3 regions of the Bacillus sp. BACIII genome follow, and region 2 is predicted to be linked to each of the others. Evidence: riboswitches for the same ligand, from Rfam matches in the RefSeq annotation. Region 2 holds a riboswitch; each other region holds the start of a gene.
What was found. Region 2 has a riboswitch for S-adenosylmethionine ahead of ACXN9U_RS06800 (phosphoadenylyl-sulfate reductase). Riboswitches for the same ligand answer to the same signal wherever they lie in the genome.
Positions count from the first base shown of each region.

Region 1 (7,707 bases), 450 kb from region 2:
TGTCACAGGCAGTCGGAGTGTTTTCAAAAGGTGAAATAAGTATAATAAATGCGAGAAGGTGTTTGACATGCAGAAAGTGAACTGGTCAGAACAGTATGAATGGTTCAATAAACAGGATGAAAAAGACGGGCGTTTAATGGCGCTCCTTCGTCATGAGCTTGCATACGAGGAAGTCATACGGTTATATACGAAAGGGTTTTATTTGAAATCCAAAGAAGGGGATGTTTCGTTAAGTAAGAACGATATCTGTCGTGTGTTTGGGGTTGAAGAGAGGCAGGGGGGCAAATCTTAATGAACGGGAAGAGAAGAACTCTCTTCCCGCTATTCACGGCAGCTGTTATTCTTTTTCCAGCATGGAAGTCAGCCATTCTCTTAATGCAGTTTTCTGTACATACCGCTTCCCGTTTCTGGTGATATGCGGAATGTCGGAAGTGTCAGGCACGATATGTTTTGCTTCTTCCTTAGTCACTCCTAAATAATAGCCAATATAATAGTGTAAGTCTTTTTCTTTAACGAGAATTTGGTCAGTGTGTTCATGAGGATCAGGTGATTTAAAGTTTTTTAATCCGTCTCCTATGAAATATCCTGCTAAAGCGATGCCAATGCCCGTAATGATATCCATACAGCAAACCTCCAATAAAAGTCATTATGTTTTATACGGTCAAATCCGCCGAAAGGATTCACCTTCAGTAAGAGCGGGGGAGCTTATTTTTGCTTTCCGATCTTTTCCACCTGCACCTTTCCGGAGAAGAAAACAGCGCCTCCGCCCATATCTGCAAGCCGATCGGGAGTGAGTGAATTGACCAGCTGTTTTTTATCATCCGCGTCGGCCCAAAGACCTTGGCTGACTGCAACGCCGGGAAGCACCTGTTCGCCGACTGAAGCTGTCAATTCACATTCGCCGCGGTTGTTCCAAATTCTCACGGTTTCTCCGTCTTCGATGTTCCGGCACTCAGCATCTTTTGAATGAATAAAAAGCTTTGGCGCTTTTTCCAGTTTTACGTGTTTTTCATTATTCGAAAATGTCGAATTTAAAAAGTTATGATTCGGTCCCGGGACAAATAACAGCGGGAAATTATCATCGCTCTCAAGAGGGATGTGCGTCGGCAGCGCCGGATAACCGTCCTGTTTCATCTTTTCAGAATATAACTCAATTTTTCCGCTCGGCGTCTTGAGCTTGCCCGGAAAAAGCGGTTTTTTCCGTTTCGCTCTCATGAAAGAATGGGATGAAAGCGAATCGTAATCAATATCCTCGATATACGGATTGGCGGGAAAGTCCAGCGCCTGTCTGATTAATCCTTCATCGGAATCCTGAAGCTCCTGCTCGGTAAAGCCCATCGCCCCGGCAAGCAAACGGAACACTTCCGTATTCGATTTGCTGTCCCCATATGGTTCGATCACCGGTTTTTGCAGCTGAATAAAATGGTGCCAGTAAGACGTGTAAAAATCCGTGTTTTCAAAAGCGGATGCAGCAGGGAGAACGATATCCGCATATTTGGCGGTTTCCGTTAAAAACAGATCGTGAACGACTGTAAATAAATCGTCCCGCTGCAGGCCTTTTCTGACTTTATTCGCTTCCGGCGCAACTACCGCGGGATTGGTTCCGTAAATAAACAAGGAGCGCACGGGCGGTTTTGTTTCTAAAAGAACGCTTCCGAGCCTGTTCATATTAAATGATCTTGGCTTCCTGCCGTAAAGCAGATCAGGCCGCTGGAGCGCTTGTCTGTTATAGTTTAATACCGCGCTGTTGTGCTTGATTGCGCCTCCCCCGGTGCGGAGCCACTGTCCTGTCACAGCCGGAAGGCAGGCGACGGTGCGGACGATCATACCGCCATTGTCATGGTGCTGAATGCCGTTTCCGATTCTGATAAGGGAAGGGGAGGTTTCCCCGTACATTCTCGCAAGGCGTCTGATATCGTCTGCTTTAACGCCTGTCATAACAGAAACCGTTTCCGGATCATACTGTTTGACATGCGCTTTTAATTCTTCACTGCCTTCGGTGTATTCTGTGAGAAATGCTTCATCGTGAAGGTTCTCGGCAAATAAAACATGCATGATACCGAGAGCGAGTGCGGCATCTGTGCCGGGGCGAATGGGAATAAACCAATCGGCAAGCCGGCCTGTTTGGTTCTTATGTACATCGATAACGACAATCTTAGCTCCTTTTTTCCGGGCTTTTTGAGCAATCATGACCTGATGCATATTCGTGCTGACGGCATTGATTCCCCAAAAAATAAAGAGCTTTGCATGTATGGTCTCTTCCGGATCAGTACCTGCGCCTTCTCCCATTGTATAGTTATAGCCCTCAGATCCGGCTTTGCTGCAGATCGTCCGTTCGAGCTGGCTCGCCCCGAGTCGGTGGAAAAAACGGCGGTCCATTCCCTCTGCCGCCAGTTTTCCCATATTACCGTAAAAGCTGTACGGGAGAATGCTTTCCGCTCCTTCTTCGGCAATAAGCTCTTTCCAGCGCGCACTGATCGTATTGATTGCTTCGTCCCATGAAATAGGCGCAAACACGGCTTCGCCTTTTTCGCCGATCCGTTTTAACGGGACGGTTAAGCGTTTTTCATCATAAATGCGCTCAGCCATGTGTCTGACTTTGTTGCAAATATTCCCTGATGTGACGGGGTGATCCGGGTCTCCCTGAATGTTAACGATTTTTCCGTCCTTTTTTGTCACAAGTAAGCCGCATTGATCGGGACAGTCCAGTGAGCACACCGACTTAAAGACCCCATTTGGCTGTTTTGCAGCAGAATTCATAGCCCATTTCTCCTCTTTTTTTATATTGTAAGCATTATAACATTTCGAAATAGATCGTCAATTCAGAAAAAAAGTGTTGACATCACGGAAAGACTTATCTATGATGAGTTTATTCTTTTAAAAGTCTGACAATTTCATCATTTTATTTTCTATCAAGAGAGGTGGAGGGACTGGCCCTATGAAACCTCGGCAACATTTATTGTGCCAATTCCAGCAAGCGTATGCTTGAAAGATAGGAAAGAATGGTCTATACATATTTGTGCGCTTCAAGCGGATAAAGACGGTATATGAATCTCTTTCCTTCTTCGGGGAAAGAGATTTTTTTGTGAAAAAATTTATGTGAAAAGGATGTTTTGCACCATGACGGTTTTAATTACCGCACCCTATCACGACGAGGGGCTGAAGGAGCTGACAGATCTGTTCGGCCGGACTGTGCACCTGCCGTGGAAGAAGCACGGCCGGGCCTATCGGGAAGATGAATTAATCCGGATGATTCAAGAGACAAACGCGTCGGGGCTTATTACCGAACTTGATAAGGTATCAGAGCAAGTGATTGATATATTGCCGGATTCCGCTTTTATCGGCGTCTGCAGAGGGATGCCGTCTAATGTGGATATCACGGCGGCGACTAAAAGAAAAATCCCTGTCTTCTATACACCGGCCCGCAATGCCCAGGCTGTTGCTGAAATGTTTATCGGAAATGTCATTTCGTTTTTGCGCCACACGTATTCTTCTCATCAGTGGCTGAAGGACGGGAAGTGGAATGGTGATTATTTGCAGGCTTACGTCAAATTCAGGGGAAATGAGCTGACGGGGAAAACAGTCGGCCTTATCGGTTTCGGAGCTGTCGGACAGAGAATCGCCCGGCTGTTGACGGCTTTTGACTGCAAGGTGCTGTACTATGACCCCTTTGTCAATCATGAGAACCGGGAGTATGAAAAAACGACGATTGAACGGGTATTTTCTGAAAGTGATATTGTCTCCGTTCATTTGCCGCGCACCGAAGAAACCATCGGCCTGATCGGCGCCCGGCACTTTCAATTGATGAAGCAAGAAGCTGTTTTTGTCAATACATCAAGAGCGGCGGTTACAGACAGAAAAGAGCTGCTGCGGGTGCTGAAAGAACGGCGGATTAAAGGAGCGATCCTTGACGTGTTTTATCACGAACCGCCTGAATCTTCTGATTATGAATTGATCTCACTGCCGAATGTGTTCGCGACTCCCCATTTAGCGGGCGCAACATTTGAGGTGGAGGATCATCATGTGAGGATTTTAAATGAGGCGCTTTTCAAATGGAAAAAAGATCAGCTCTGCTCAATACGTGAACTTTATAACAAAAGAGATCTTGAGATGGAAGGATAGAAAAAGGAGGAGGCTGTAATGGCTGAACAAAAAGGCTACCTTGTATTTGACATCGGGACGGGGAATGCGCGAGTCGCGGTTGTGACTGCCGGCGGCGACGTGACAGCATTGGAAAGGGAAGACATTGAATATGTGACGGATCCGCTTTATCCGGACGGCCGTTATTTCTCGCCGGAAAGATTATGGATGCAAATCAGCGCTATGGCAAAAAAGGCTATTGCCAAAAGCCCTCATATTACATTAATCGGAATCACCTCAACAAGCCAGAGGCAGGGAATTGTTCTGATTAATAAAGAAAAAAAGGCATTTCTCGGTCTGCCTAACATTGATAACAGAGGGCGCGAATGGGAGGGAGCGATCGAGTTAAAAGAAGAAGTGCACCAGCGCGCCGGACGCCTTCCGAGCGCTTTATTTTCTGCCATGAAACTTGTCGGGTTAAAAAAAAGACAGCCGTTATTATGGAAAGAAGTGAAGTACATCACAAGCATCAGTGACTGGGTGACATTTGAGCTGAGCGGAGTTTTAAGCTATGAACCGTCACAGGCCGCTGAAACACTGCTGTTTGACGTAAGGAAAAAGGCGTGGTCGGAGAAATTATGCAGCATCTTCGGGGTGCCTTCTGCCATTCTTCCTTCACTCGTCCGATCTGGGACGGTTGTCGGAATGTTAACGTTTAAGAAAGCGGCGGTTCTCGGTCTTTCTGAAAGAGTGCCTGTAATTGCAGGCGGGGGAGACACACAGCTTGCCATCAAAAGTGCAGATGCAAAGCCCGGAGATATCGTCATCGTATCCGGCACAACGACGCCGATTACAAAGATAACAGCGGAGACCGGAACCGAAAGTTTAGAGAATGCATGGCTGAATTGCCATACAGAAGAAGGTCAATGGCTTCTTGAAACGAATCCGGGTGTAACGGGACTCAATTATCAAAAATTAAAATCCATTTTTTATCCGAATGAATCCTACAGCGTCATGGAACGGGAAATCGCCAGTCTGCCGAAACATGATCAAGCTTGTGTTTCTGCGTTAGGCTCCTATTTATCGCCTGAGAAAAACGCACTCGCAAAAGGCGGATTTATTTTTGATGCCCCGCTGTCCCAAAGTTTAAGCCGAGCGCATTTTGTCAAAGCCGCTCTGATGGAAATCGCTTTTTCAATCAAATGGAACTATGAGGCGTTAACAGAAGTGACTTCCTTTTCCCAAAATGTGAAGGTGTGCGGCGGGGGTTTCCAAAGTGAATCGTTGACACAGTTTCTTGCTAACTTTCTGCAAAAGAAGATTTATAAGAGAGAAGGCTTCAGCCAGGCATCCGTAATGGGGGCGGCGATGATCTGCAACGAGGCTCTCGGTGTGAAAGAAGAACTTTCGAACCGCACAAAGCTAATTGAACCGGAATCGGATCAGACGGATCTCTTCCTATATGAAGAATGGAAACATACGCAAAAATTATTTGCGCATTTTCAGCCCAGCGGTGAAAGCCTGACTTGGGGATGAGATGACAACATGTAAGATTGCTGAGGAGGAACAAAAAATGCTTAATAAAATAGGAATTCCGAAACAGCTTGCCTGGGGATTTTTAGGGGTCGTGCTGTTTATGATGGGGGACGGCCTTGAACAAGGCTGGCTCAGCCCGTTTTTAGTTGAAAACGGCTTGACGGTACAGCAATCAGCATCCCTGTTTACGGTTTACGGTATTGCTCTCGCTGTGGCGTCTTGGTTTTCAGGCGTCTGTCTCGAAGCCTTCGGCGCAAAGCGGACAATGTTTATGGGGCTGTTATTTTACGTTATCGGAACATCCGCGTTTATCGCATACGGATTTGAAAATCTTAATTTGCCGGTGATGTATGTCACGTATTTTATTAAAGGGCTGGGCTATCCGCTGTTTGCCTATTCTTTTTTGACATGGGTGATTTACCGGTCGCCGAAAAGCAAGCTCAGTACGGCGGTCGGCTGGTTCTGGATTGCTTATTGCTGCGGCATGTTTGTATTCGGAGCCTGGTATTCGAGCTGGGCCATCAAATCTTTCGGCTATTTGAATACGCTGTGGAGTTCGATTTTTTGGGTATGCCTCGGCGCGTTTTTTGCTTTGATTTTAAATAGGGACCGCTTTGAAAAGAAAAAAGCAAGTAAACAGGAAAAGGTGCAGGAATTAATGAAAGGAATCACCATCCTTGCTGAAAATCCGCGTGTGCTTTCAGGGGGGATTGTTCGGATCATCAACAGTATCGGAACATACGGATTTCCGGTATTTCTCACAATGCATATGGGGCAGCACGGCATTTCTACAAATGTATGGCTGCAGATTTGGGGCACGATCTTTCTTGGCAATATCGTCTTTAACTTAATCTTCGGTGCAGTCGGCGATGCGTTCGGCTGGAAAAAGACTGTCATGTGGTTCGGGGGAGCGGGCTGCGGCATTTTTACCCTTTTATTATATTATGCTCCTGTTGTATCACATGGGAACTTGCTTTTCGTCAGCATTGTCGGCTTTATTTGGGGAGGGCTTCTGGCCGGATTCGTTCCGATCGGAGCTATCGTGCCGACAGCGGCCGGCAGTGATAAAGGTGCTGCCATGTCTGTGTTAAATCTGGCCGCGGGCCTGTCGGCATTTGTCGGCCCCGCGCTTGCCTGGGCGTTTATCGGGCTTGTCGGCGCACAAGGCGTAGTATGGATTTTCGCGGCGCTCTATTTCGCAAGTGCAATCCTGACAAATCAAATCAAAATACCTGAAGAAAAAACGGCAAAACACGATAAATCATTGCCTGAATATGCTTCTTAACAGAAACGCCCCGAAGGCTCGGGGGCGTTTTTTACAGCTTCTGAAGAAACCCGGCAAAGCGCTGAATTTGTTCACGTAACGATTGTTTGTTTTCGTGAAATTGTTTGAAACGATGTCCGTTTGCGCCGGACGGATGCGGGAAGCCTTCCAAAATGACCGCATGATTCATCCTCCCGTTCTTTTTCAGCATGCGGCAGGCGGATTCTGCTGCTTTTCCGAGAGGGACGAGCAGAATGTCCTTTTTCATCATTTCTATTTCGTCCGGAAAATATTTCAGCGCATAACGGCTGAGAAGAGCTGACCTGCTGATGGGCGGCTGATGTCCCGTATAGTTTTTCTGTTGATAAAAAACAGGGTGTTTGATAACGGATGTCGTATGAAGCAGCTCCCGTTTTGCACCAAATAAACAGGATGAATTCTCAACTCGGAACGCGGCCGGCAGACCGCATTCATTAAGCATTTCGATCATGTGCTGCCTCATTGAACCGGAAAGCCCGGCCGCTTTTTTTGTTTCATATGCAACCACCTCAAGAGATTCGCCGTTTTTTAAAAGCTGTGCCGCTGCTTTGTAAGCCCGCTGCATCTGAAAAAAACCGGGTGTAATTCCGGAGATGACAACTGCAGCATGAGGGTTGATATACTCATTATGAGGCGAATAATACATATCCAGATCTCCGTCCTTTGCTAAATGGAACTCCGGAGTCAGCAAATCCGATTTTGTAAATCCTCCCGAAGATGATAATGCTTTAAGCTGGCGCGAAAAATGTGCAAGCCGCTCACGATTGCAAATCATATTATGCCTCCTT
Region 1 is NZ_CM174437.1:977,361-985,067, forward strand. It holds gene ACXN9U_RS05160 (hypothetical protein) at 68-292, shown strand; gene ACXN9U_RS05165 (hypothetical protein) at 338-622, opposite strand; gene ACXN9U_RS05170 (molybdopterin oxidoreductase family protein) at 706-2,760, opposite strand; SAM riboswitch class I at 2,907-2,999, shown strand; gene ACXN9U_RS05175 (2-hydroxyacid dehydrogenase) at 3,121-4,122, shown strand; gene ACXN9U_RS05180 (FGGY-family carbohydrate kinase) at 4,141-5,616, shown strand; gene ACXN9U_RS05185 (RbtT/DalT/CsbX family MFS transporter) at 5,654-6,901, shown strand; gene ACXN9U_RS05190 (hypothetical protein) at 6,933-7,694, opposite strand.
Region 1: another riboswitch for S-adenosylmethionine. It lies ahead of ACXN9U_RS05175 (2-hydroxyacid dehydrogenase); the one in region 2 lies ahead of ACXN9U_RS06800 (phosphoadenylyl-sulfate reductase).

Region 2 (7,707 bases):
TTCCTTGCGGTCATCATCAGAAAATCCTAAGTCCTTGTTTAAGCCGTGACGGATGTTATCTCCATCTAGCACAATGACTTGATAGCCTTGTTCAAACAGCTCGCGGGCTGCGGCGTTTGCAATCGTGGATTTCCCTGAACCGCTTAAACCCGTCAGCCAGAGGATAGAGCTTTTATGCTTGTTTTTCTGTTGGTATTCTTCTTTCGTTATTGAGGCTTCATGCCATACGATATCACGATTTGTCACTCTTTTTTCCTCCTTAAGAAACGCCTGCTTCTTCTTTTGTTTTCAGCCCTTTAATCAGCACATCGACAACTTCAGGACGGCTGAATTCCGCCGGCGGCATGACGCCGCTTCGCAGCATTTCTCTGACCTTTGTTCCCGACAGAATGACGTGGTCTTCTCTGTCATGCGGACATGTTTTGGCCGTTCCCATATTGCCGCATTTTTGGCAGAAGAAGCTGTGCTCGAATTTCATCGGTGTAATCCCGAGCTCATCCGCTGTAAATTGATCAAACAGCTCTTGCGCTTCGTATGTGCCGTAGTAATCACCGACGCCGGCATGATCGCGGCCGACGATAAAATGCGTGCATCCGTAGTTTTTGCGGACAAGCGCGTGGAAAATGGCTTCTCTCGGTCCCGCGTACCGCATTGCCGCCAAAAATACACCGAGGAAAACGCGGTCTTTCGGATAATAATGATCGAGCAGCACCTGATAGCTTTCCATTCTGACATCCGCCGGAATATCATCTGATTTTGTTTCACCGACGAGCGGGTTCAAAAACAGGCCGTCAACCGTCTCAAGCGCGGTTTTCTGGATATATTCGTGAGCGCGGTGAACCGGATTTCTCGTTTGGAAACCGACGATGGTTTTCCAGCCTTTTTCTTCAAAGCTTCGTCTCGTTTCAGCAGGTTCAAATGTAAACTCAGGAAACTGCTTTGACGCTTTTTTAATTAATGTGATCGGCCCGCCGACATACGTATCGCCGCGTGAAAATAGTTTTTTCACGCCTGGATGAGCGTCATCATCGGTTTTATATACGTGAACGGCTTCTTTTTGTTTATCCGGCGTATAAATATCTTCGATGTCCACTGCGCCGTATGTTTCTCCGCCGTAAGTCAGTTTTACGGTGTCTCCGACAGCAAGCTCAGCCGCTTTTTCTGAATCGACCGGAAGCGTAATCGGCAAAGACCAGACAGCCCCGGATGCCAGACGCATATTTTCAACGACTGACACGTAATCTTTTTCTGTGAAAAATCCTTCAATCGGGCTGTAGGCTCCGATTCCGATCAGCTCTAAATCAGCAAACGAAATCAAATCCAGCTCAATTTCTTTTTGGACGGATGTAAGATCATACTGCTCATTCACCCGATTAACTAATGTTCCTCCGTGCGGTGCTAGACTCATAGTACATTTTCCTCCCAGTTAACAGATAAATAAACTCAGATTAATAGTTAAATGCCCCCGCCTTGTTCATGGACAGAGCGTTTCTCTTTTCGGATGGCTTTCATCAGACTGGCGGCTCCGCCAGCTGCCAAAAGCACGCTGGCCATCATAAAGATGGAATAGTAATCTCCTTTTAACAGCAGAGAGACAAGCAGATACGAAATCGACAGTGACAAAAACGGCGAAACGACCCATACTTTGAGCATCGTTTTCACGACTTCTTTATGAAAAACGTTCGGCCCGTTTTTGGCCATTCCGATACCGATGATTGATGATGATGTCACCTGCGCCAAAGGAACCGGCAGACCGAACACGGAACTGATAATGACAAGTCCGGCTCCGGTTCCGGAAAGCAGTATGCCTTCGCCGGCGGAAAATCTCGTAATCTTTTTCCCGTTGGTTTCAAGCACTCTGCGTCCTAAAAGCAGAGCGCCGAGAGCGACAAAGATACCTCCGTACAGCGTCCCTTTGGACACGCTGAGCACGCCGGCGGCAACTAAAGGCCCTACCGCATTTGCGACGTTGTTCATTCCGGCTGAAAAAGCTTCCCAAAACCCCGCAATAAGCAGGACAACCCCCAAAACCTTCTGTTTCCGGCTCGAAATGACTCGAATATTCAGAGAACTGGATACCTTCGATACGAGAAACGTGAAACAGAACGCAACAAACGGTACGAGCACCCAAAAAATCACGATGACCAAAAGATGCTGCAGAAACAATACTTTGTACGCGACGCCGACCCCGACAATCGCCCCAACGGTGACCTCGCTTGTCGACAGCGGAATGCCGAGCACATTCGCCGTGAATAACGATAACGCCGCCGCTCCGATAATAATGCACACAATGGTGAGCGTAATGGTCTGTTCGGGAATGATTCCGCCGCTGATCGTCTTAACGACTTCTCCGCCGCCGATAACCGCCCCTGACAGGACGCCGGCCGCGCAGATAATCAGCGCATACGTTTTCTTTTTAACGGCGCCGGAACCGTAAGCGACCCCCATTGAAGCCGCGGCTCCGCTGGCTCCGATATTCATGGCGAAAAACAGGCAGAATAAAATAGCGGCTAATTCCATTGTGCAGCTCCTTTATTCATGCAGTCCGCATTCTGTTTTTGCCATTCCGTTCCATCTGCCGCTCCGCAGGTCTTCTGCGGTAAACGCAGGTGAAGTGCACGGTTCACAGCCGATGCTCGGATAGCCCTGATCATGAAGAATGTTATAATCCAGCTCATGCTTGGATGTATATCTCCAGATGTCTTTCCACGTCCAGTGGATCAGCGGGCATACTTTAATGGATTGAAACTTATCGTCTTTATTCAGGAAATTCGTATTCGCCCGGCTCGGCCCTTGATCGCGTCGGAGGCCGGACAGCCATGCCGGACGCCCGGCGAGCGCTTCTCTTAACGGCAGAATTTTTCTGATGAAGCAGCACTGGTTCGGTTCTCTTTCCCACAGTTTATCTCCGTGAGCCTCGGCCTGTTCCTCAAGAGTAAGGCTGGGCTTTTTCAGGATGATGTTCAGTCCCGGGTAACGTTCTTTCACTTTTTCGATCGTTTCATATGTTTCTTTAAAGTGAAGTCCTGTATCGAGAAACACGATTTCCGCGTCTTTTTTCACTTTAGAAATTAAATCGATCAGGACGATTCCCTCAATCCCGAAGCTGCACGCGTAAACAAGCTGGTCTCCGTAGTGGCCGTATGCCCATTTTAAAACGGACAGCGCGCCTTTATAGGAATCGTCTTCCGGAAATGTAATCGCCGGTTCCTCCCATGTGTCATACGTTAGCATTTTTTCTTTCCTCCTCCCGGAGACAATCAAACAGCTGTTGTTTTCTGCCGGTTGTCTTATCCCTCAATCTTTTTTCATATAAAAAACTTTCAATCCAGCGGAATGAAAGACAGTGACCCGTTATAGCCCTTATCTTCAAAATGCTGTGCATTTTTCTGGATGCGGCACCTTGCATGACACGCAGGTTGCCGGGCGTCATCGGTCCAGTCCCTCAGCCGCTCTTGATAAGCTTTTTAGATTTGTACTAAATTTTAGCACAATTCTAACAGAAGTCAACCCGAGTTTTTTGATAGGAATAATAAAACAGGCCCTGAGGCCTGTTTTATTGTCATTATTTTTTAAACCAATCTTTTGACTCGGGATTTTGTTTCCATGATTTCAGTTTCTCAATGTCATCTGAATGTATCGTTCCGTTTTCAAGCGCTACTTCAATCAGCGTGTCATAATCTGTTAACGAGTAGTACGGCAGACCCGCTTTTTTAAAGGCTTCTCTTGCTTTCGGCAGTCCGTATGTAAAAATTGAAAGGACGCCGAGAACTTCCGCGCCCTCTCTTTGAAGGGCCGCCGCAGCTTCAAGCACGCTGCCCCCGGTAGAAATCAAGTCTTCAATCACGACTGTTTTTTGTCCTTTTTTAACGGCGCCTTCTATTTGATTTCCTTTGCCGTGCGCTTTCGGTTTGCTTCTGACGTAGCACATCGGAGCGCCTGTACGGTCTGCGAGAAGCGCAGCATGCGGAATGCCTGCCGTGGCAGTGCCCGCGATCATCTCCGCCTCGGGGAAATGCTCTTTCAGCAGTCTGCCGAGCCCGTCCGCCACATTATTTCTCACTTTTGGATACGACAATGTCAGACGGTTGTCACAATAAATCGGCGATAAAATGCCGCTCGCCCACGTAAACGGCTCATTCGGGCGTAAAAAGACAGCTTCAATGTGTAATAGATGTTTTGCGATAGCCTGTTTCATCGGCGAACGCCCTCCCATTCCAGTTTAATGGCTTCATATGCTTTAACGGGGTTTTCCGCTTTTGTAATTGAACGGCCTACGACAATGGCAGACGAACCGTTTTCTTTCGCAAATGACGGAGTCGCCGTCCGGACTTGATCATCAGCTGCGTCATTGGCCGTGCGGATGCCCGGAGTGACTGTCAGAAATGACGGCCGGACCGCTTCATAAATGGCTTTTGTTTCATGAACTGAACATACCACTCCGTCCAGCCCGCACTCTTCAGCCATTTTGCCGTAATGTACAACCGTTTCTAACAGCGGCTTTTGCAGCAGAAGCTCTTCCTTCGCCATCTGCTCTGAAGTGCTCGTCAGCTGGGTGACTGCGATTAATGACGGGCGTTTTTTGCCTGCCGGCGTGCCTTCTTCAAGCCCCTCAAGAGCTGCGCGCATCATGCGTCCGCCCCCTGCGGCATGCACATTGACGAGATCAACGCCGAGGCCCGCAAGCCGCTTCATCGCTTTATTGACTGTAGTCGGAATATCATGAAGCTTCAAATCTAAAAATATATCACAGTTCCGTTCTTTTAATTGGTGAATTATGGCGGGTCCTTCCTGATAAAAAAGTTCCATCCCCGTTTTGACAAACAGCCTTTCCTTTTTAAACAAATCTAGAAACGCTAAAGTTTCTTCTCCTGATGCAAAATCAAGCGCGATGATGGGCAGGTTGTTCTGCATGTTTCCAGCTCCTTCCGATGCATTCACTTACAGATTGATAACCGTATTGGCGCAGCACACGAGGGAGCTGTTCAATGATTTCCGGGCAGACGAACGGATTGACGAAGTTGGCCGTCCCGACGGCAACTGCACTTGCTCCGGCGAGAAGAAATTCTAATGCATCTTCTGCGGTCTGGACGCCGCCCATCCCGATAATCGGAATGTCAACGGCCTGGCTGACTTCGTATACCATCCGGATGGCGACCGGTTTGATCGCCGGGCCTGACAGTCCGCCCGTTTTATTTGCTAAAATCGGCCGTCCCGTCTTAAGATCGAGCCTCATCCCGACGAGTGTATTAATCATCGTCAGCCCGTCAGCACCGGCCGCTTCAATCGCTTTCGCAATTTCGGTTATGTTTGCGACATTAGGAGAAAGCTTCACATACACAGGCACTGAGGAAACTTCTTTCACCGCTTTTGTCAGATCGGCCGCCATGGCGGGATCAGTTCCAAAAGCAATCCCGCCCGTTTTGACATTCGGACACGAGATGTTCAGCTCAAGCGCATGCACATTCGGCGCTTGGCTGATGCGTTCGGCTACTTCTTTATAGTCTTCCACCTGAGAACCCGCGACGTTTGCGATAATCGGCGTGTCAAACTGTTCGAGCCAAGGCAGCTCATGATTGAGCACATGCTCCAGACCGGGATTTTGCAGTCCGATGGCATTCAGCATTCCCGCGCTTGTCTCCGCCACTCTCGGTGTCGGATTTCCGAAGCGGGCTTCGTTCGTGGTGGCTTTAATCATGATGCCTCCGAGGCATGATAAATCGTAAAATCCGGCATATTCCTTCCCGAAACCGAAACATCCGGAAGCGGGGATGATCGGGTTTTTCAATTGGAGACCCGGCAGATTCACCTCTAACATTACAGCGCCACCTCCTCAGCTTTAAATACCGGCCCGTCAAGGCAGACTTTTACATACGACGTATCGCTTTCGCCCGTACGGCACACGCAGGCGAAGCAGGCCCCTATTCCGCAGCCCATCCGCTCTTCCATCGAAAGGTAAACTTCTTTATGGCCGTACTGCTGCTTCAGCGCTTTCAGCATCGGTGTCGGCCCGCAGCTGAGCAGGACATCGAATTCGAGCTGCTTTTCGCGGATGACATCGGTGACAAATCCTTTTTCTCCATATGTTCCGTCAGCCGTCGCCACGTAGGTATCTCCGTACGCGAGACATTCCTGTTCGTAAAAAACATCCTTTGCTGATTGAAACCCAAGCACGTGAATAACGTTTACGCCTTTTTCCGTCAGGCGCTTTGACAGTTCCTGCAAAGGCGGAACCCCGACTCCGCCTCCGACTAACAGCGCGGTTTTGCCGGGTTCTATCCGCCGGACGGGGAATCCGTTGCCGAGAGGGCCGAGAACGTCTATCCTGCCGCCCTCTTTTTTCTCAGACAAAAGACGCGTTCCCTCACCGTCAGCTCTGTAGATAACGGATACTTCATCTGCGGCGAAATTGACGTCCGCAATGCTGAGCGGCCTTCTTAATAGCGGCGTGACCGCGTCACTTACCTTCAGATGAAGAAATTGTCCCGGCTCGGTAAAGTGCCGGACAAGCTCTCCTTTCAGCACCATCTTATAAATCCGGTCGGCAATTTCTGAGTTGGATTGAACAGTCAAGTGCGCTTTCTTCATACCGTAACGGCCGCCTTTGGATTGGTTTTGGATGCAGGCATATGATCCGCCCGGAATGTCATGCTTTCCAACACCCGCAAAATGGCTTCGGCCGTATCTAAAGATGTCAGGCAGGCGACTCCGTTCTCAACGGATTCACGGCGGATTCTGAAGCCGTCTCTGGCCGGCTGTTTTCCTTTTGTCAGCGTATTGATGACAAATTGCGCTTCTCCGTTTCTGATGACGTCGATGAGATTCTTCCCTTCTTCGCCGATTTTCCCGACAACCTGAGCCGGAATCTGAGCGTCTTTCAAATAAGCGGCTGTTCCTTCCGTCGCCATGATGTTATAGCCGATAGCATGGAACCGCTTCGCGATCAGAAGTCCTTCTTCTTTATCTTTATCAGCAACGGTCAACAGCACCGATCCGTAATTCGGAATTTGAATGCCAGAGGCAATCAGTGCTTTATAGAGCGCTTTTTCAAGAGTTGAATCTTTGCCCATGACCTCTCCCGTCGACTTCATTTCAGGCCCTAATGTAATATCCACTCTTCTCAGCTTCGCGAATGAGAAGACAGGCGCTTTCACGTACACCCCCTGCTGTTCCGGCTGCAGTCCCTCTTGATAGCCGAAATCAGCAAGCTTTTGGCCGAGAATGACCTTTGTCGCCAGATTCGCCATCGGAATCTTTGTGATTTTGCTTAAGAACGGCACGGTTCTGCTTGACCGCGGATTTACTTCAAGCACATACACTTCACCTTGCGACAGGACGAATTGGATGTTCAGCAAGCCGACAATGTTGAGGCCTTTTGCCAAGGCTACAGTGTATTGTTCGATTTTTTTCTTAATGTCTCCGCTTAAAGACTGAGGCGGATAGACGGCGATTGAATCCCCTGAATGGACTCCGGCCCGCTCGATATGCTCCATAATTCCCGGGATGACGACTGTTTCGCCGTCAGATACGGCGTCGACTTCAATTTCTTTCCCCGTCAGATAACGGTCGATTAACACCGGATGCTGCGGGTTGATTTTGACCGCATTTTTCATATAGTGAAGCAGCTCTTCTTCGTGATAGACGATCTCCATCGCCCGGCCGCCGAGCACATATGAAGGGCGGACAAGAACCGGATAGCCGATGGAT
Region 2 is NZ_CM174437.1:1,428,820-1,436,526, forward strand. It holds gene cysC (adenylyl-sulfate kinase) at 1-246, opposite strand, end outside; gene sat (sulfate adenylyltransferase) at 260-1,408, opposite strand; gene cysP (sulfate permease) at 1,456-2,520, opposite strand; gene ACXN9U_RS06800 (phosphoadenylyl-sulfate reductase) at 2,533-3,234, opposite strand; SAM riboswitch class I at 3,361-3,465, opposite strand; gene pyrE (orotate phosphoribosyltransferase) at 3,566-4,198, opposite strand; gene pyrF (orotidine-5'-phosphate decarboxylase) at 4,195-4,914, opposite strand; gene ACXN9U_RS06815 (dihydroorotate dehydrogenase) at 4,883-5,818, opposite strand; gene ACXN9U_RS06820 (dihydroorotate dehydrogenase electron transfer subunit) at 5,818-6,588, opposite strand; gene carB (carbamoyl-phosphate synthase large subunit) at 6,585-7,707, opposite strand, start outside.

Region 3 (7,707 bases), 1.3 Mb from region 2:
TGCGGGGATTTCTCTGCTGCTTAAACCATTCTATCGCAATCAGTCCGCCCATGCTGTGGCCCAGAAGGAAAACGGGTGCTTCAAGCATTCTCGCTTGATCAATCCAAATATCTACTTCATCAATGTATTCTTGGAAAGAGCGAATATGCCCTCTGGCGCGGGTGGATGTTCCCTGACCCGGCAAATCGCCCATCACCACGTTATATCCGGAAGATCTCCACATTTCAACGAGCCATTTATAACGCCCGTGATATTCGCTTGCCCCGTGGATGATGACAATAGTACCGACGGGCCTGTCTGCTTTCCAAGTCCACATGCAGTTCACCTCTTACATAAATTTAAAGAAAGAAGGATGAGACATGATAATCTACCCTTATAAACAATTTACGCCGGATATACATCCTGATGCGTTTATCGCGGATAACGCCGTCATTACGGGTGACGTCGTTATCGGAGAACAATCAAGCATTTGGTTCTCAGCCGTCATCCGCGGGGATGTTGCGCCGACAAGGATCGGAAAAAGAGTCAGCATACAAGACTTGAGCTGTCTGCATCAAAGTCCCGGCCGCCCGCTTCTTATTGAAGATGACGTCACGATCGGCCATCAGGTTACACTGCACAGCGCAGTCATCAGAAAGAATGCTTTAATCGGTATGGGCTCCGTCATTCTGGACGGGGCGGAAATCGGAGAAGGCGCGTTTATCGGCGCCGGAAGTCTCGTTCCTCCGGGCAAAACCATTCCTCCCGGCTGTCTTGCGTTCGGCCGGCCCGCAAAGGTCATCCGCCGGCTGACAGAAGAAGACATACGGGACATGGAAAGAATCAGAACGGAATATGTTGAAAAAGGCCGATACTATAAAACACTGCAAGAGAAATAAAAAAGATCAGCTTTGTTTTACTACTGTACCATTTTTCAAAATATTATTTAAGTAATAACCATTTGCGTTCCGCTGATTGTCAGGAAACAGTAGCAAATTGTTCAGGAATTTGTTTTATTCTTCCCCCTTTTACCCGATCCTATGAAAAAAGAGCCCATTTCAGCGGGCTCTTTTTTTACGCTTTTTCGGCGAATGTCTGTCCGTTTTCCAGGTTTATGTGTTTTCTTTTGTGGAAGCCTTTCCCGTAATAGGCTGCTAATAAAATGCCGAACCAGACAGGGCCGATGATGACAGCCACCCTGGTTTCTGCATCAAAAGCCATCAGCACAACGACAAATGCGAGAAAAGCCAGTGAGATGTATGAGGAAAAAGGGTATAAAGGCATTTTATATTTCAGTTTTTTCCGTTCTTCCGGCTGTAAACTTTTACGGTATTTCATTTGGGAAAGCAAAATAATCGACCATGTCCAAATTGCTCCGAACGTCGCAATGCTTGTCACCCACGTAAACACTTTCGCCGGCACCACGTAGTTCAGCAGAACGCCGATGCATAACGCACCCGCTGAAACTAATACCGCTTTTCCCGGCACGCCGCCTTTTGTAACCGTGCCGTAGGCTTTCGGGGCTTCATTTTGCTCCGCGAGATTAAACAGCATGCGTCCCGTGCTGAAGATCCCGCTGTTGCAGGAAGAAAGAGCCGCCGTCAAAACGACAAAATTAATGATTCCGGCCGCTGCGGGTATTCCGATTTTTTCAAATGTCAAAACAAACGGACTTCCGCCTGAACCGATTTCCTGCCACGGATAAATTGACATAATGACAAATAAAGCTCCGACGTAAAAAATGAGAATGCGCCAAAAAACAGTATCAATGGCCCGCGCCAATGATTTTTCCGGATTTTTGACCTCACCGGCTGTGACACCGATCAGCTCAATTCCGAGATATGCAAACATGACCATTTGCAGCGACAGCAGCACCCCTTTAATCCCATTCGGGAAAAAGCCGCCGTTGCTCCATAAATTGCTGATTCCAAGCGCGACGCCTCCGTTTCCGAGACCGAATACGATCATCACCAGACCGATCGCAATCATTGACAGAATCGCCAAGACTTTAATGAGCGCAAACCAGAATTCAAGTTCACCATACGCTTTGACCGCCAGAAAGTTGACAGCTGTCATAATGACGAGTGCACAAAGCGCCCAGATCCATGACGGCACGTCAGGGAACCAGTAGCCCATATAAATGCCGACCGCGGTGATTTCCGCCATACAGGTCACGACCCATAAAAACCAATAATTCCAGCCTGTTAAAAAACCGGCCAGCGGTCCGAGATAATCTCTGGCATAGCGGCTGAATGAGCCGGCAACAGGCTTTTGAATCGCCATTTCCCCTAATGCCCGCATAATAAAAAACATAATCAGCCCGCTGCAGGCGTAAGCGGCTAAAATCCCCGGTCCTGCAAGCTTTATGGCAGAAGCTGACCCGAGAAACAGTCCGACCCCTATCGCGGCGCCCAAAGACATAAGCGAGATATGCCTCTCTTCCAAACCGCGGTGAAGCGTTTTTCCTTTGTTTTGCATAACTCTCCCCCCTGATTTTGACAGAAAAGTAACAAACCGAGACGAAATAGCCAGAAAGCACTTTCCAGCATCTGCCCGATTAGTCCTATTATAACCTTTTTCTGAATATTGCGTAATACTTTACTGAAAACATAGCGGAATAGACGGTTTACATAAAACAATAGAAAAAAGGCTTTCGATAACATCGAAAGCCTTTTGGATTAAACGAAAATGACTTCTTTCGGCTGGTGATTCAGCTCTTCCGGCACCAGTCTTTTTTCAACATTGATGCTGTGCCAGATCATGAAGATCAGCACGGTCCAGATTTTGCGGCTGTTGTCCGCTCTGTCGGCGCAATGATCTTCCAAAAGCTGAAGGACATAATCCTTTTCAATATAAGCGTCTGTTTCACTTTCACGAATGATGTTGCGCACCCATTCGTTCATTTCATTTTTCAGCCAGTGGCGGATCGGCACAGGGAAACCGAGTTTTTTGCGGTTCAGCACATGATCAGGCACAACTCCTTCAGCGGCTTTACGCAGAAGGTATTTCGTCGTACCGTTTTTCGTTTTCAGTTCATCCGGAATTTTAGAAGCCACGTCAAACACGACTTTATCAAGGAACGGCACGCGCAGCTCCAATGAATTGGCCATCGTCATTTTGTCAGCCTTTAACAGGATGTCGCCGCGCATCCACGTGTGAATGTCGACATACTGCATTTTATTAATGTCGCTGTATGAACGGCTTTCTGTAAAGTACGGCTTCGTAACATCACGGTATGAAAGCTCTGGGTTGTAATGTTTGAGCAGCTGTTTTTTCACAGGCTCTTCAAAAATCTTCGCATTCCCGATATAACGGTCCTCAAGCGGTGTGCAGCCGCGGACTAAGAGGCTTTTTCCTCTCATTCCTTCCGGCATGACGGACGCCACATGAAGAAGCATTTTTTTCAGACCGGACGGAATGCGTTCAAACGGTTTAAGCGACAGCGGTTCGCGGTAAATATTGTACCCGCCGAACAGCTCGTCCGCGCCTTCCCCGGATAACGCAACCGTTACATGCTTTTTCGCTTCTTTCGCGACAAAGTACAAAGGAATCGCCGCCGGATCTGCAAGCGGGTCATCGAAGTGCCAGACGATTTTCGGAAGCTCGTTCATATACTCCTCAGGAGAAATGACTTTGCTGATATTTTCAATCCCGAGCGCGGCAGCTGTTTCCTTCGCTACGTCAACCTCACTGAAGCCCTGCTGTTCAAAGCCGACAGAAAATGTTTTAAGGTTCGGGTGAAATTCTTTCGCAACTGAGACGATAAAAGAAGAGTCGATGCCGCCGGATAGAAACGAGCCGACAGGAACGTCACTTCTCATGTGGACTTTGACAGAGTCAAAGATTGCGTCTCTGACTTCTTTCACCAATTTATCTTCATCGGACTGAACGGGCTTAAAGTTCGCTTTGAAATATGTTTTAAACGCGATTTCGCCTTCCGGGCGGATCGTAAACTGGCTGCCCGGCTCGACTTTTTTCACTTCAGCGTCAAGCGTGCTCGGTTCAGGGACGAATTGGAAAGACATATATTGCTGTAAAGAAGCTTTATCGAGATCAATACCGTTTTGAGCGGCCATTAAACTTTTTCTTTCAGATGCAAAATACACTTTGTCCCCGATGGTTGTGTAATACAGCGGTTTAATGCCGAACGGGTCTCTCGCGCCGTACATGACACGGTCAGTTTTGTTCCAGATTAAAAACGCAAACATTCCGCGAAGCTTTGAAGCGGCTTCTTCTTTATAATGACGGTATGTCGCAAGGAGCACCTCGGTATCGGAATCTGTATTGAAAGTGTAGCCTTTCGCTTCAAGCTCTTCTCTCAATTCAATGTAGTTATAGATTTCGCCGTTAAAAATGATCCAATATTTCTCATCTTCATATGATAAAGGCTGTCCGCCGTTTTCTACGTCAATAATACTGAGCCGTCTGAAGCCGAATCCGACGTGCTCATCATGATAATACCCATCGCTGTCAGGACCGCGGTGAACGATCATTTGGTTCATTTGTTTGATTAGCTCTTCTTGATCTGCGGTTTGAGTTAATGGATGCTTATTAAAAACACCGACAAATCCACACATAGTATAGCCTCCATAAGTGTAATTTTCTAATTGGACCCCCTTTTTATAGACGCTTTGTTACGCCATTGGTTTCACGCTATGTAAAAAATAAGCATGGCAGCATCTGCAAAAAGGGAAAGCCGCTTAAATAAGCGGCTATAAAATTATTCTCCTAGTGCTTCTTTGCGAAGCGCATCCGCCTTGTCAGTACGCTCCCAAGGAAGATCCACATCGTGACGTCCGAAGTGGCCGTAAGCGGCAGTCTGCTTATAGATCGGACGGCGCAAATCAAGCATTTTAATAATGCCGGCAGGTCTCAGGTCGAAGTTATTCCGTACGACTTCGATCAGTTTCTCTTCAGAAGCTTTTCCTGTATCAAATGTATTGATGGAAATAGATACAGGCTGTGCCACGCCGATTGCGTATGCAAGCTGCACTTCACAAGAATCAGCAAGTCCTGCAGCCACGATGTTTTTCGCTACGTATCTCGCAGCGTAAGCCGCTGAACGGTCTACTTTCGTCGCATCCTTACCGGAGAATGCACCGCCGCCGTGGCGTGCATATCCGCCGTATGTATCAACAATGATTTTACGGCCGGTAAGTCCCGCATCACCTTGAGGACCGCCGATTACGAAACGTCCCGTAGGGTTGATGAAGTATTTTGTTTCGTCATCAATCAGTTCCTCAGGCACGACAGGATTAATGACATGCTCTTTCAGATTGCGCTGAATCTGCTCAAGCGTAATTTCCGGATGGTGCTGAGTTGAGATGACGATCGCATCGATGCGGACCGGCTTATTGTTTTCATCATATTCAACGGTAACTTGCGTTTTTCCGTCAGGGCGAAGGTACGGAAGAATGTCTTCTTTGCGGACTTCGCTCAAACGGCGGGCCAATTTATGCGCCAAAGAGATCGGAAGCGGCATAAGCTCTTTCGTTTCGTTACACGCATAACCGAACATCAGACCTTGGTCACCTGCTCCGATAGCTTCGATTTCAGCATCGCTCATTGTGCCTTCACGCGCTTCAAGAGCCTGATCGACACCCATTGCGATATCCGCAGACTGTTCATCAATTGATGTTAAAACAGCGCAAGTCTCCGCATCAAATCCGTATTTTGCCCGTGTGTAGCCGATTTCTTTAATCGTTTCACGGACTGTTTTCGGAATGTCAACGTATGTTGATGTTGTAATCTCTCCGCTTACCAGCACAAGGCCTGTCGTTACAGATGTTTCACAGGCTACGCGCGCGTTCGGGTCTTTTTTTAAAATCTCATCTAAGATGCTGTCAGAAATTTGGTCACAGATTTTATCCGGATGACCCTCGGTAACAGATTCAGATGTAAATAGTCGACGGTTTTTACTCATTCACTTTTCCTCCTGAAAAAAGATCTTTTGAAAGACCTTCTCATATGATACGGAACTCGCTCCCTCTTAATACAATGTCATACTATATCAGAGAATGTTAATTGGCATATTTTATGAAATAAAAAAACCTTTTCCACTCGAGGAAAGGGTTTGGTCTGTGTGCCTTTCACTCTTATCGCTCAAGGAAATATTAAACCTTGCATCAGGTTAGCACCTTGGTTTCCCACAGTGTATTCACCTGCTTTTTTACAGAGAAACCGGTTGCTGGGCTTCATCGGGCCTGTCCCTCCGCCAGCTCGGGATAAGAGTATCCGCTCAATGAAATATCTTATCGTAAAAGGGCGGAAAGTGTCAATATGAATTAAAGCGATTACGCGCCTTTATTTCAGGAAGCAATGGAAAAACACAAACAAAAAATAATAAACAGTATAGACTATTTTTATATATGTGTTATACTAATTCCACATTCAGCGAAATAAAAATAAACCGGCAAAGGAAGGGTTTTATGAAATTAGTTGATTTAACCGCAGATCTTCAAGCATTACTCGCAAGTCCAAATGTGCATCATAATTTATCGGCGCCAAAACTTACCGAAAAAGTGATCACCCGAAATGAAGGGACGCTGACATCTACGGGCGCCGTACGCGCCACTACCGGTGCATATACGGGGCGATCACCTAAAGATAAATTTATCGTTCGTGAAAAAAGCACTGAAAATCAAATTGATTGGGGCGCGGTGAACCAGCCCATTTCTGAAGCGGCGTTTGAAAAGCTGTACGCCAAAGTCGTCAGCTACTTAAAACAGAGAGATGAACTGTTTGTTTTTGAAGGATTCGCAGGCGCAGATGAAAAATACAGACTGCCGATTACAGTCGTAAATGAATTTGCATGGCACAACCTGTTCGCGCGCCAGCTGTTTATCAGACCGGAGACGGCTGAAAGGGATCCGGAAGCACAGCCGTTTACCATTCTCTCAGCTCCGCATTTTAAAGCGGATCCGGAGACGGACGGCACGCATTCGGAAACATTTATCATTGTCTCTTTCGAAAAGCGCGTCATTTTAATCGGCGGCACCGAATACGCCGGAGAAATGAAAAAATCAATTTTCTCCATTATGAACTTCCTTCTTCCCCAGCAAGATATTCTGCCGATGCACTGCTCAGCCAACGTCGGTGAAAAAGGTGATGTCGCCTTGTTCTTCGGTCTTTCCGGCACGGGGAAAACGACGCTTTCAGCCGATGCGGACCGGAAACTGATCGGCGATGACGAGCACGGCTGGTCAGACTCCGGCGTGTTTAACATTGAAGGCGGATGTTATGCTAAATGTATCAACCTGAGCGAAGAAAAAGAACCGCAGATTTTTCGTGCGATCCGCTTCGGGTCTGTTCTTGAGAATGTTGTGCTTGATGAAAAAACGGGTGAGGCGGATTACGACAATTCCTTCTACACGGAAAACACAAGAGCCGCGTATCCGATTGAGATGATCGGCAATATCGTGCAGCCGAGCATTGCCGACCATCCGCAGGCGATCGTCTTTTTAACGGCGGACGCGTTCGGGGTGCTCCCTCCGATCAGCAAACTGACGAAGGAACAGGCGATGTATCATTTCTTAAGCGGGTACACCAGCAAACTCGCGGGAACCGAGCGCGGCGTGACATCTCCGCAAACGACTTTCTCAACATGCTTCGGTTCACCTTTCCTGCCGCTTCCGGCTCACGTCTATGCCGAAATGCTCGGGCATAAAATCGACGAGCACGGCGCTCAAGTCTTCCTGGTCAACACAGGCTGGACCGGCGGAGGGTACG
Region 3 is NZ_CM174437.1:109,274-116,980, reverse strand. It holds gene ACXN9U_RS00725 (alpha/beta hydrolase) at 1-316, opposite strand, end outside; gene ACXN9U_RS00720 (gamma carbonic anhydrase) at 363-878, shown strand; gene alaP (alanine permease AlaP) at 1,054-2,457, opposite strand; gene asnB (asparagine synthase (glutamine-hydrolyzing)) at 2,658-4,556, opposite strand; gene metK (methionine adenosyltransferase) at 4,700-5,902, opposite strand; SAM riboswitch class I at 6,072-6,210, opposite strand; gene pckA (phosphoenolpyruvate carboxykinase (ATP)) at 6,408-7,707, shown strand, end outside.
Region 3: another riboswitch for S-adenosylmethionine. It lies ahead of metK (methionine adenosyltransferase); the one in region 2 lies ahead of ACXN9U_RS06800 (phosphoadenylyl-sulfate reductase).